One region of the Rossellomorea sp. RS05 genome, then DNA from elsewhere that is predicted to be linked to it. Evidence: riboswitches for the same ligand, from Rfam matches in the RefSeq annotation. Region 1 holds a riboswitch; each other region holds the start of a gene.
What was found. Region 1 has a riboswitch for lysine ahead of ABJ225_RS10640 (aspartate kinase). Riboswitches for the same ligand answer to the same signal wherever they lie in the genome.
Positions count from the first base shown of each region.

Region 2: another riboswitch for lysine. It lies ahead of ABJ225_RS17130 (transporter substrate-binding domain-containing protein); the one in region 1 lies ahead of ABJ225_RS10640 (aspartate kinase).
Region 3: another riboswitch for lysine. It lies ahead of ABJ225_RS18845 (Na+/H+ antiporter NhaC family protein); the one in region 1 lies ahead of ABJ225_RS10640 (aspartate kinase).

Region 1 is NZ_JBDKWY010000003.1:152,260-155,443, reverse strand. Features, by position in the region: gene uvrC (excinuclease ABC subunit UvrC) at 1-1,570, shown strand, start outside; lysine riboswitch at 1,614-1,792, shown strand; gene ABJ225_RS10640 (aspartate kinase) at 1,981-3,184, shown strand, end outside.
Region 2 is NZ_JBDKWY010000007.1:170,103-173,286, reverse strand. Features, by position in the region: gene ABJ225_RS17135 (GGDEF domain-containing protein) at 1-1,009, opposite strand, end outside; lysine riboswitch at 1,196-1,377, shown strand; gene ABJ225_RS17130 (transporter substrate-binding domain-containing protein) at 1,487-2,317, shown strand; gene ABJ225_RS17125 (amino acid ABC transporter permease) at 2,358-3,083, shown strand; gene ABJ225_RS17120 (amino acid ABC transporter ATP-binding protein) at 3,102-3,184, shown strand, end outside.
Region 3 is NZ_JBDKWY010000009.1:42,446-45,629, forward strand. Features, by position in the region: gene ABJ225_RS18835 (bifunctional metallophosphatase/5'-nucleotidase) at 1-351, shown strand, start outside; gene ABJ225_RS18840 (HD-GYP domain-containing protein) at 491-1,597, shown strand; lysine riboswitch at 1,728-1,909, shown strand; gene ABJ225_RS18845 (Na+/H+ antiporter NhaC family protein) at 2,023-3,184, shown strand, end outside.

The sequences.
Region 1 (3,184 bases):
AATGAACCTCATCAAGAAGTATGACCCGAAATACAACGTCATGCTCAAAGATGATAAAAGCTATCCGTTCATCAAGCTGACCAACGAGCGTCACCCTAGGCTCATTACCACCCGCAAGGTACAGCGCGGCAAGGGACGGTACTTCGGTCCGTATCCGAACGCTGGAGCCGCGAACGAAACGAAAAAACTTCTCGACCGTCTGTATCCACTTCGGAAATGTACCACGCTGCCGGACCGTGCATGCCTATACTACCATATGGGACAATGCCTGGCACCGTGTATCAAGGAAGTGAATAATGAAACCTACCGCGAGATGACGGATGAAATCGCCCGTTTCCTGAATGGCGGGTATAAGGAAATCAAGGAGCAGCTCTCCGTAAAGATGCAGGAAGCATCTGAAAAGATGGAATTCGAGCGTGCCATGGAATTCCGTGATCAGATCCAGCATATCGAGGCAACGATGGAAAAACAAAAGATGACCATGACGGACTTCACCGATCGCGATGTGTTCGGCTACGGCATCGACAAAGGCTGGATGTGCGTCCAGGTATTCTTCGTACGGCAAGGGAAGCTCATCGAACGGGATGTTTCCCTGTTCCCGATCTATAATGAACCGGAGGATGAGTTCCTGACGTTCATCGGACAGTTTTATTCCAAGTCCAATCACTTCAAACCGAAGGAGATTTTCCTCCCGGAAGGAATCGATGTGGAACTCGTGGAGAAACTCCTTGACGTGAGGACCGTCCAACCGAAGCGCGGAAAGAAGAAGGAACTGGTGCGCCTTGCTGAGAAAAATGCCAAGCAGGCATTGAACGAGAAGTTCGCCCTGATCGAACGGGATGAAGACCGTACGATCAAAGCGGTGGAAAGACTCGGGGAACAGATGGGCATTTATACGCCGTTCCGTATCGAGGCGTTCGATAACTCCAATATCCAGGGATCGGATCCCGTCTCGGCCATGATCGTGTTCCTAGACGGGAAGCCCGCAAAGAAGGAGTACCGAAAGTACAAAATCAAGACCGTCACCGGACCGGATGATTATGAATCCATGAGGGAAGTGATCCGGAGAAGGTATGCAAGGGTGCTGAAGGAAGGACTGCCCCTCCCCGACCTGATTGTCATCGATGGAGGAAAGGGGCAGATCGAAGCGGCCCGGGAAGTGTTGGAGAACGAATTGGGTCTCGATGTGCCTCTGGGCGGTTTGGCAAAGGACGACAAGCATCAGACCTCGGAACTGCTGTACGGGAATCCCCTCCAGATCATCCCATTAGAGAAACGGAGTCAGGAATTTTATTTGCTTCAGCGCATACAGGATGAAGTCCACCGGTTCGCCATCACCTTCCATCGCCAGCTCAGGGGGAAAAGTGCGTTCCAATCCATGCTGGATGATATCGACGGAATCGGTCCGAAGCGTAAAAAACAGCTGTTGAAGCATTTTGGATCGATGAAACGGATGAAAGAAGCAACCTTGCAAGAGTTCAGGGAACTTGGGATCCCGGAGCGAGTCGCCATGGAACTTCATGAAAAACTTCATGATAATGGGGAAAAGGATGTTGATACCCAAAAATGATTGTGCTATAATGAACAAAAATTAAAAACATTATCACTTTTTAAGTGGTGATAGAGGTGCGGACTTCAATAGTACAGTTCACGGAAGGGTATGAGCCCTGGCGATGTGACTGGAAAGGGGAGGACCGCCGAAGTGGAGCCGCACTCATATCGGCTGCGCTGGTTCTGCATTTAATAGATGCAGGATTGTCAAGATGATTCATCTTGGAGAGCTATCTCACAATGCCGACTGAACCTTTTTTGTTCGTATGCAGTGTTCAAAAAGCAATGAGATGCTTCGTCTCATTGCTTTTTTTTATACCTGCTGCATGACGGTGTCCCCGGCATGGGGATGCCAAAAGCCGGAATCAGATAGTAGCTCTAATCCATCAGGGTGCTCCGCATCCAATCAAGAAGAAAGAGGGAGAAGCATTGGGTATAATCGTTCAGAAATTTGGCGGAACTTCGGTGGGATCAGTGGAACGGATTCAGCATGTGGCTTCACGTGTGGTGGAAGAGAAGGAAAAGGGGAATGACGTCGTCGTCGTCGTTTCCGCAATGGGAAAAACGACGGATGCCCTTGTAGGCATGGCAAAGGAAATCTGCTCCCAGCCGAGCAAACGTGAAATGGATATGCTTCTGTCTACAGGAGAGCAGGTGACCATCTCACTCTTGACGATGGCCCTCATCCAGGTCGGCCAGGACGCGATTTCATTTACGGGCTGGCAGGCCGGGATCGAGACGGAATCCATCCACAGCAATGCCAGGATCACCAATATCCACACGGAAAAATTGGCATCCCATCTGAATGAGGGGAAGGTCGTCATCGTGGCCGGATTCCAGGGAATGACTGCATCAGGTGAGATCACCACCCTTGGCCGCGGCGGATCCGATACGACGGCCGTCGCCATCGCAGCAGCCCTGAAGGCGGAACGCTGTGACATTTACACAGACGTAGACGGGGTCTACACATCCGACCCCCGTTATATAAAAGGAGCAAGGAAGCTTTCCAGCATCTCCTATGACGAAATGCTGGAGCTTGCCAATCTTGGGGCGGGCGTCCTCCATCCGAGGGCCGTGGAATTTGCCAAAAACTATCAGATTCCATTGGAAGTCCGTTCAAGCATCGAGAGGATCGAAGGTACTTATATTGAGGAGGAAGCAAGCATGGAACAAAATCTAGTTGTACGCGGCGTAGCGTTCGAGAATGAAATCACAAGGGTGACGGTCTTCGGTCTGAATAATGCGTTGAAGGGGCTATCTTCGATCTTCACCACATTGGCGGAGCATCACCTGAATGTCGATATCATCATTCAAAGTCAAACAGAACAGAATACGACCAATCTGTCGTTCTCCATCAAAGGACATGATCTTGAAGAGACCCTCGAGGTCCTCGAACAGCATAAAGAATCCCTTGGCTTCACTCATGTGGAATATGAAGGGGGACTGTCGAAGGTATCCATCGTCGGCTCAGGCATGATCTCGAATCCGGGTGTCGCAGCAGAGATGTTCGAAGTACTGGCAGATAACGGGATCACCATCAAGATGGTGAGTACATCTGAAATCAAAGTCTCCGTCGTCGTGGATGAAGATCTTATGAATAAAGCGGCACAGGTGCTGCATTCCTCTTTCCATC
Region 2 (3,184 bases), on a different contig from region 1:
CGGAGCCGGGTTTTCCGCGATTCAATGTATTGCATAGACCCGCGGCAAACCGGTCAGCCTCCTCTTCATTCTTTTCTGAAAGCAGGATCCCGAACTCATCACCTCCATAGCGACCATACAGATCGCCTTTATCCAACATACCCTGAATGGTTTGGCTCAAATCGCGAAGGACCTGGTCCCCTGCTACATGCCCATGGGTGTCATTAATGGTTTTGAAATGGTCGACATCCAGAAGGAGATAAGAAACAACAGCCTGTTTCTTTGCAGATTGGCGAAGGATGTGTTCCGCATGCTGAGTAAATGATCTGCGGTTAAGGGCACCGGTCAAATCATCATAGTTGGCAAGGACGACGAGCTCCCGGTCGACCTTCTCCTTCATCAGTAGAAGGAAGGCAAGATTCATCAAATTCGATAAAACATAAAAAGAAAGCAGGACAACCAATTGAAGGACTCCGGGATTGTAAAGGGTAAAGGATTGGATTGGGACGAAGAAGGCCGCCATCCCCCGGACGATGGAGAAGATGACACCAACTCCATAGAGGAGACTGACCACCTTCATCAAAAGGGATGAACTCTTGAAACCAACCAGACAAACAGGCAGAAGAAGAATGGCCGTCAAGAACGAATAGTAGGCGATGCGGTCAGACTCCGTGTTGTAAAAGATAAATAAAATGGAAAAGCCCATAATTCCGGCGGTTGTCACATATATATAGATGAGCCTCATCTTAGGACGTAAATAACCCTGAAGATTCACTAGCACTGCAACTTCCAAAGAGGTACCTGCATAAAGGACTATGTTGGCCAACCATATCGACAAGACATCAGGGATATCTCCCCTGAACACCATCAGGGATACCGCCAGGATCTGGCAGCATTTGGCCAGGAAGAACATATTCAAGGTCAAATCCCGCTTGTGAGTGTATCCATACGATCCGATCATGATCAGAGTGAACAAGAAGCCGATGAACAGCAGGGCTGTGATGATGGTGGAATCGACATAGATTTCCATGCCGGCACTCTCCTTACTGAAAAATGGTCTGAGTATAGTATATCAAACCTGGGACTTTATGAGTGTCTGTCGATCTGGAAACGGGTGTAATCTTTGGTAATCGGGAAAATGACTAGTTCAATGGATTGACAGTTTCCTGGTTTAGTTGTAAACTGTTAGAGAAATTTAATAAGACCTCGCTATGTATAGTGAGGTAGAGGTGCGATATTTAACAGTCTTCAGCGGAGCTCGAGAAGCGTCGATGCTGGGGAGAAGGAAATGTCGCCGAAGCAGATGATATTCTCGGTATCATGTGCTGGGTCTGTAGTTAAGAGCTGCAGGACTGTCTCAATAAACGTCCCGGTTTATTGAGTTGTGCTATCTCATTGGGGAATAGAGAGGACTTATGGGTGACTTCGTATACTACGGCCTGAGTTGATCTCAGGCCGTTTTTTGTTTGTCCAAAAGCATTTACAAAAAATAGGGGGACTGAAGAAGATGAAAAAAAGAGCTTCGATCTTTGCACTATTATTGGTATCGGCACTGGTTTTACTTGCAGGTTGCGGGAAAAGCGGCGCTTCAGGTTCGGCAGACAAAGACACCTTCACTGTAGGCCTTGAAGCAGGTTATGCACCTTTCAACTGGTCACAGAAAACGGACGCCAATGGGGCGGTTAAAATCAAAGGAAGCAAAGAATATGCCGGCGGGTATGACGTGGAAATGGCGAAAAAGCTGGCAGATAAAATGGGCAAAGAACTGGTTGTCGTGAAAACAGAGTGGGACGGACTCGTTCCTGCTCTCAACTCAGGTAAGATCGACGCTATCGTAGCTGGGATGTCACCAACGGCTGAACGTAAAGAAGCAATCGACTTCTCTGATAACTATTACAAATCCGACCTTGTGATGGTAGTGAAAAAAGGTGGCAAATATGAAGGCGCAAAATCAATTCAGGACTTTAAAGGGGCAAAAGTGACAGCTCAGCTGAACACCTTCCACTACTCTGTGATCGATCAAATCAAAGGCGTATCCAAAGAAACAGCCATGGACAACTTCCCGGCCATGAGGGTCGCTCTTCAATCAGGTATCATTGATGGATATGTTTCGGAACGACCTGAAGCCGTCAGCGCTTCATCGGCTAATGACGCATTCTCCATGGTCGAGTTCGAGGACGGGTTTAAAACGAAAGAAGATGATACAGCCGTTGCTGTCGGAGTCGAAAAAGGTAGCGACTTACGAGAAGCCATCAACAAGGCTCTGAAAGATATCTCAGAAGACGAACGTACAGAAATCATGGACCAGGCCATCAAGAACCAGCCTGCAGAACAATAATCATGTTGCCGGTCAGGCACTATGAAGAAGGAGGAGAACAATGAGCTTAGAATGGATCATCAGAATTATTACAGACAACTGGGCCATGTTCTTGCGAGGAGCGGGTGTGACCCTGTTGATCGCCTTTGTCGGTACCGTGATCGGTGCCGCCATCGGCCTGTTGGCAGGTGTCATCCGGACCATCCCAGTCCCTGAACGCGGACCGAAGAAGGTCATCCTCAAAGTCGTGAACATCGTATTATCCATCTACATCGAATTTTTCCGGGGCACGCCGATGATTGTACAGGCAATGGTCATCTATTACGGTTCGGCCATGGCCTTCGGATTTGATATGAACGTCATGGTGGCGGCTTTCATCGTCGTCTCCATCAATACGGGTGCTTATATGGCTGAGATCGTCCGCGGTGGAATAATCTCCATCGACAAAGGACAATTCGAGGCTGCTCAGGCCATCGGGATGAACCATGTGCAGACGATGTGGAACGTTGTCATGCCTCAGGTCGTCCGTAATATTCTTCCGGCAACGGGGAATCATTTTATCATCAACATCAAAGATACATCCGTCCTGAATGTCATCTCCGTATCGGAGCTGTACTTCCTGACCAAATCCGTGGCAGGGAACAACTTCCGTTACTTCGAATCATTCTTTGTCGCATGTATGATCTACTTCGTCATGACATTCGCCGTGACCAAGATCCTCCGTCACTTCGAGAAGAAACTCGACGGACCGGACAGCTATACAATGGTAGATGCGAAAGCCAAATAAGGAGAAGGAGGAAGCCCTGTGGAAAACGTCATAGACATCCAGCATTTGAACAAATCCTTCGGCACCCATGAAGTGCTCAAGGACATCGACTTTTCAGTGAA
Region 3 (3,184 bases), on a different contig from region 1:
ATATTGCCTCACCCTATCAATCCGTGTCTGATCACGCTCACTGGAGAAGAACTCAAGGAGGTCATCACGCTTACCCTTAATGAATCATGGCCAGCCCTTGAAGTGAAAGGGCTGGGATTCAGGGGCAAGGTGCTTGGGCAATTCGTCTACACCAATATCAGCTTTACTGAAGGTGATCCGTTGGTGGGGGGAGCACGTCTTGACCCACATGAGAGCTACAAGGTGGCTCTGCCTGATATGTTTACATTCGGTCACTTCTTTCCTTCTCTAAAAACAAAACCCAAGAATTATTTCATGCCTGAGTTCTTACGGGATGTGCTTGGGTGGAAACTAGGCAAAATGAAGAACTGATGGAACCTGTTTGCCATTCTTCTATGAATAATCCCCTGCAATAGGTAATTATACCTTGCAGAATTACAGGTTTCCTTTATAATGGACATATTAGTAAATTTTGTCGAAAAATGAAGGGGATATATAGGAGATTAGTATGATGCTCATTTCTACAAGGTCCATCAGGTCCGGCATGGTTCTAGGTTCACCGGTCTATAACATGAGAGGAAAGATGCTGATTCATGATCGCGTGCCGCTCACGGATCGCATGATTCAGCGGCTGTTAGAGTTGAATATTCAATATGTTTATATCGAAGATTCTCTTTCCCATGGAATTGAGGTCAAAGAGACCGTTTCAAAGAAAGTGAGACAGGAGACGATCAAAAGCATCGAGAAGGCATTCAGTCAGGTCAAGCAATCGGGCATCCCGAAAAGCGTGCTGTTTGAGGAGAGTGCCAGGCAAATGACTGGCATCATCGGAGTCGTCCTGCAGGAAGTCAAGGAGAACAATGACCTTCTGACGATCCTGACAGATGTCTTCTCCTATGATTCTTATATCTTCCATCATTCGTTCAATGTGACACTTTATACCCTTTCGATCGGCCTCAAGCTGAATCTTCCCCAAAAGCAGCTGGAACAGCTCGGGGTGGGAGCGATTCTTCATGATATCGGCAAGATGTGCATATCTGAGGAAATCCTCATGAAGCCGGGCAGACTGACGGAAGCGGAATTTGCTGAAATCAAACTTCACTCCGAGAGGGGATTCGAAATTCTCCGCGGCCTCCATTCAGTATCCATCCTGGTAGCGCACTGTGCGTATCAGCATCATGAGAGATTAGACGGATCCGGGTATCCCCGGGGGATCAAGGAAGAAGATATCCATCCATTCGCCAAGATCATCGCGGTCGCTGACGTCTTTGATGCCATGACCTCCAATCGGGTATACCGGGATGCCATGCTTCCCCATCAGGCCCTCGAGATCCTTTATGCAGGAGCGGGGACCTTGTTCGACAGGGAGGTCATCGAAGCCTTCAGGCGCTCCGTGGCCATCTATCCGAATGGAATGATCATCGAGCTGAATGATGATCGGAAAGCCATCGTGGCCGAGCAGAATCAAGGGGTGACCGACCGCCCTGTTGTCCGGATCGTCGAAGAAGGGGGAGAACGGCTGGAATCCCCTTATGAAATCGATTTAAGCAAGGAATTTGATGTGATCATCACAGGCTTTGATCCGGATTTTGAAGTCGGGATTCCTTCCCGTACATGACCTCTCACTAGTGGGGGTCTTTTTTGCGTGAAAGGTTTAAAATATTTCCATTGGGGAATATCCATTGTCATAGACCCGGCAGTCTGATATAGTTGTATAGAAAATTTTATAAGCAACCACATCATCAATCCGATGGGGTAGAGGCGCAGGGTTCATTAGTAAGCTGTTTGAGGATGACAACTGAGAGAACAGATGAAAGGGAACTTTTGCCGAAGTAGCCATGTATGTCGAATGCATGGGTGCTGGGGTCATCTTGAAAAAGGATGACACTGTCATTATAGAGGTACTCTATAATGGGGAGCTACAGATCGTGATGGAGCACTTACGTTACTGCCAAGGTAATGATAGTATCTCTATCATTGCCTTTTTTGTTTGCCTTCTGTCATGTTTCAGCATTCCCCCCTATCAATTCATAGGAGGAAGTTATGGAAAACACCATTTATTCATTAATTCCGCCACTCTTGGCCATCTTGATGGTCGTACTGACGCGGAGGGTACTATTGTCCTTAGGAGTGGGGATCGTGTCGTCTGCCCTACTCATTGCAAAGTTTTCTCCCATGGAGACACTTTCCCTGGTCTGGGACGGTTTTATCGGAAATTTATACGCAGATGGAGAGTTGAATAAAGGAAATATCTATATCATTCTCTTTCTCCTCTTGCTAGGAATCATCACGGCTTTTATTAATATTACAGGAGGCAGCCGTGCATTCGGTGAATGGGCAATCAAGCGCGTGAAGACCCGCAGGGGTGGCCAGCTCTTGGCTGCCGTGCTCGGAATCATCATCTTTATCGATGATTACTTCAATGCCCTTGCGGTGGGACAGGTAGCAAGACCGGTCACAGACCGTAATAACATATCGAGGGCAAAACTTGCCTATATCATCGACTCTACTTCGGCACCAATCTGTGTGGTTTCACCTGTATCCAGCTGGGGAGCTTACATCATCGGGATTATGGGGTCGATTCTTGCTACACACGGTGTGACCCAATACACAGCATTTTCTGCATTCCTTCAGGTGATTCCAATGAACCTATACGTATGGGCAACAATCTTATTTGTTCTGTTGATTGCGGTAAAAGGAATCGACTTTGGAAAAATGCGTGAGCACGAAATGAAAGCAATCACGACTGGTGAGCTCTATGATCCTCAAAAGGAAATTCCAGGAGAATTGAAAAATGAATTACCTGTTTCCAAACAGGGAACAGTAGGGGATCTTGTTTGGCCGATTGTTGCACTTGTTCTTGGGACAGTTGGAGCCATGCTTTGGACAGGCTATTCAGCTGTGGGAACTTTCGACCTTCTGAAAGTGTTTGAAAATACCGATGTCACTCTTTCGCTTATCCTTGGAGGTATTATAGGGTTTATTGTATCCCTCTTATTTGTATACAGACAGATGAGACTGAATGGAATTGAAGGCAGTGCAGTTGGGAAAGGCATCGCAGAAGGTGTGAAAGCCATGCTTCCAGCTGTGTACATCCTCTTCTTTGCTTGGACCATCGTGACCTTGATCGGGGAATTGGAAACCGGAAAGTACCTGGCAGGACTTGTTCAGCAGTCGAACATTCCCGTCCAGGCCCTGCCTTTCA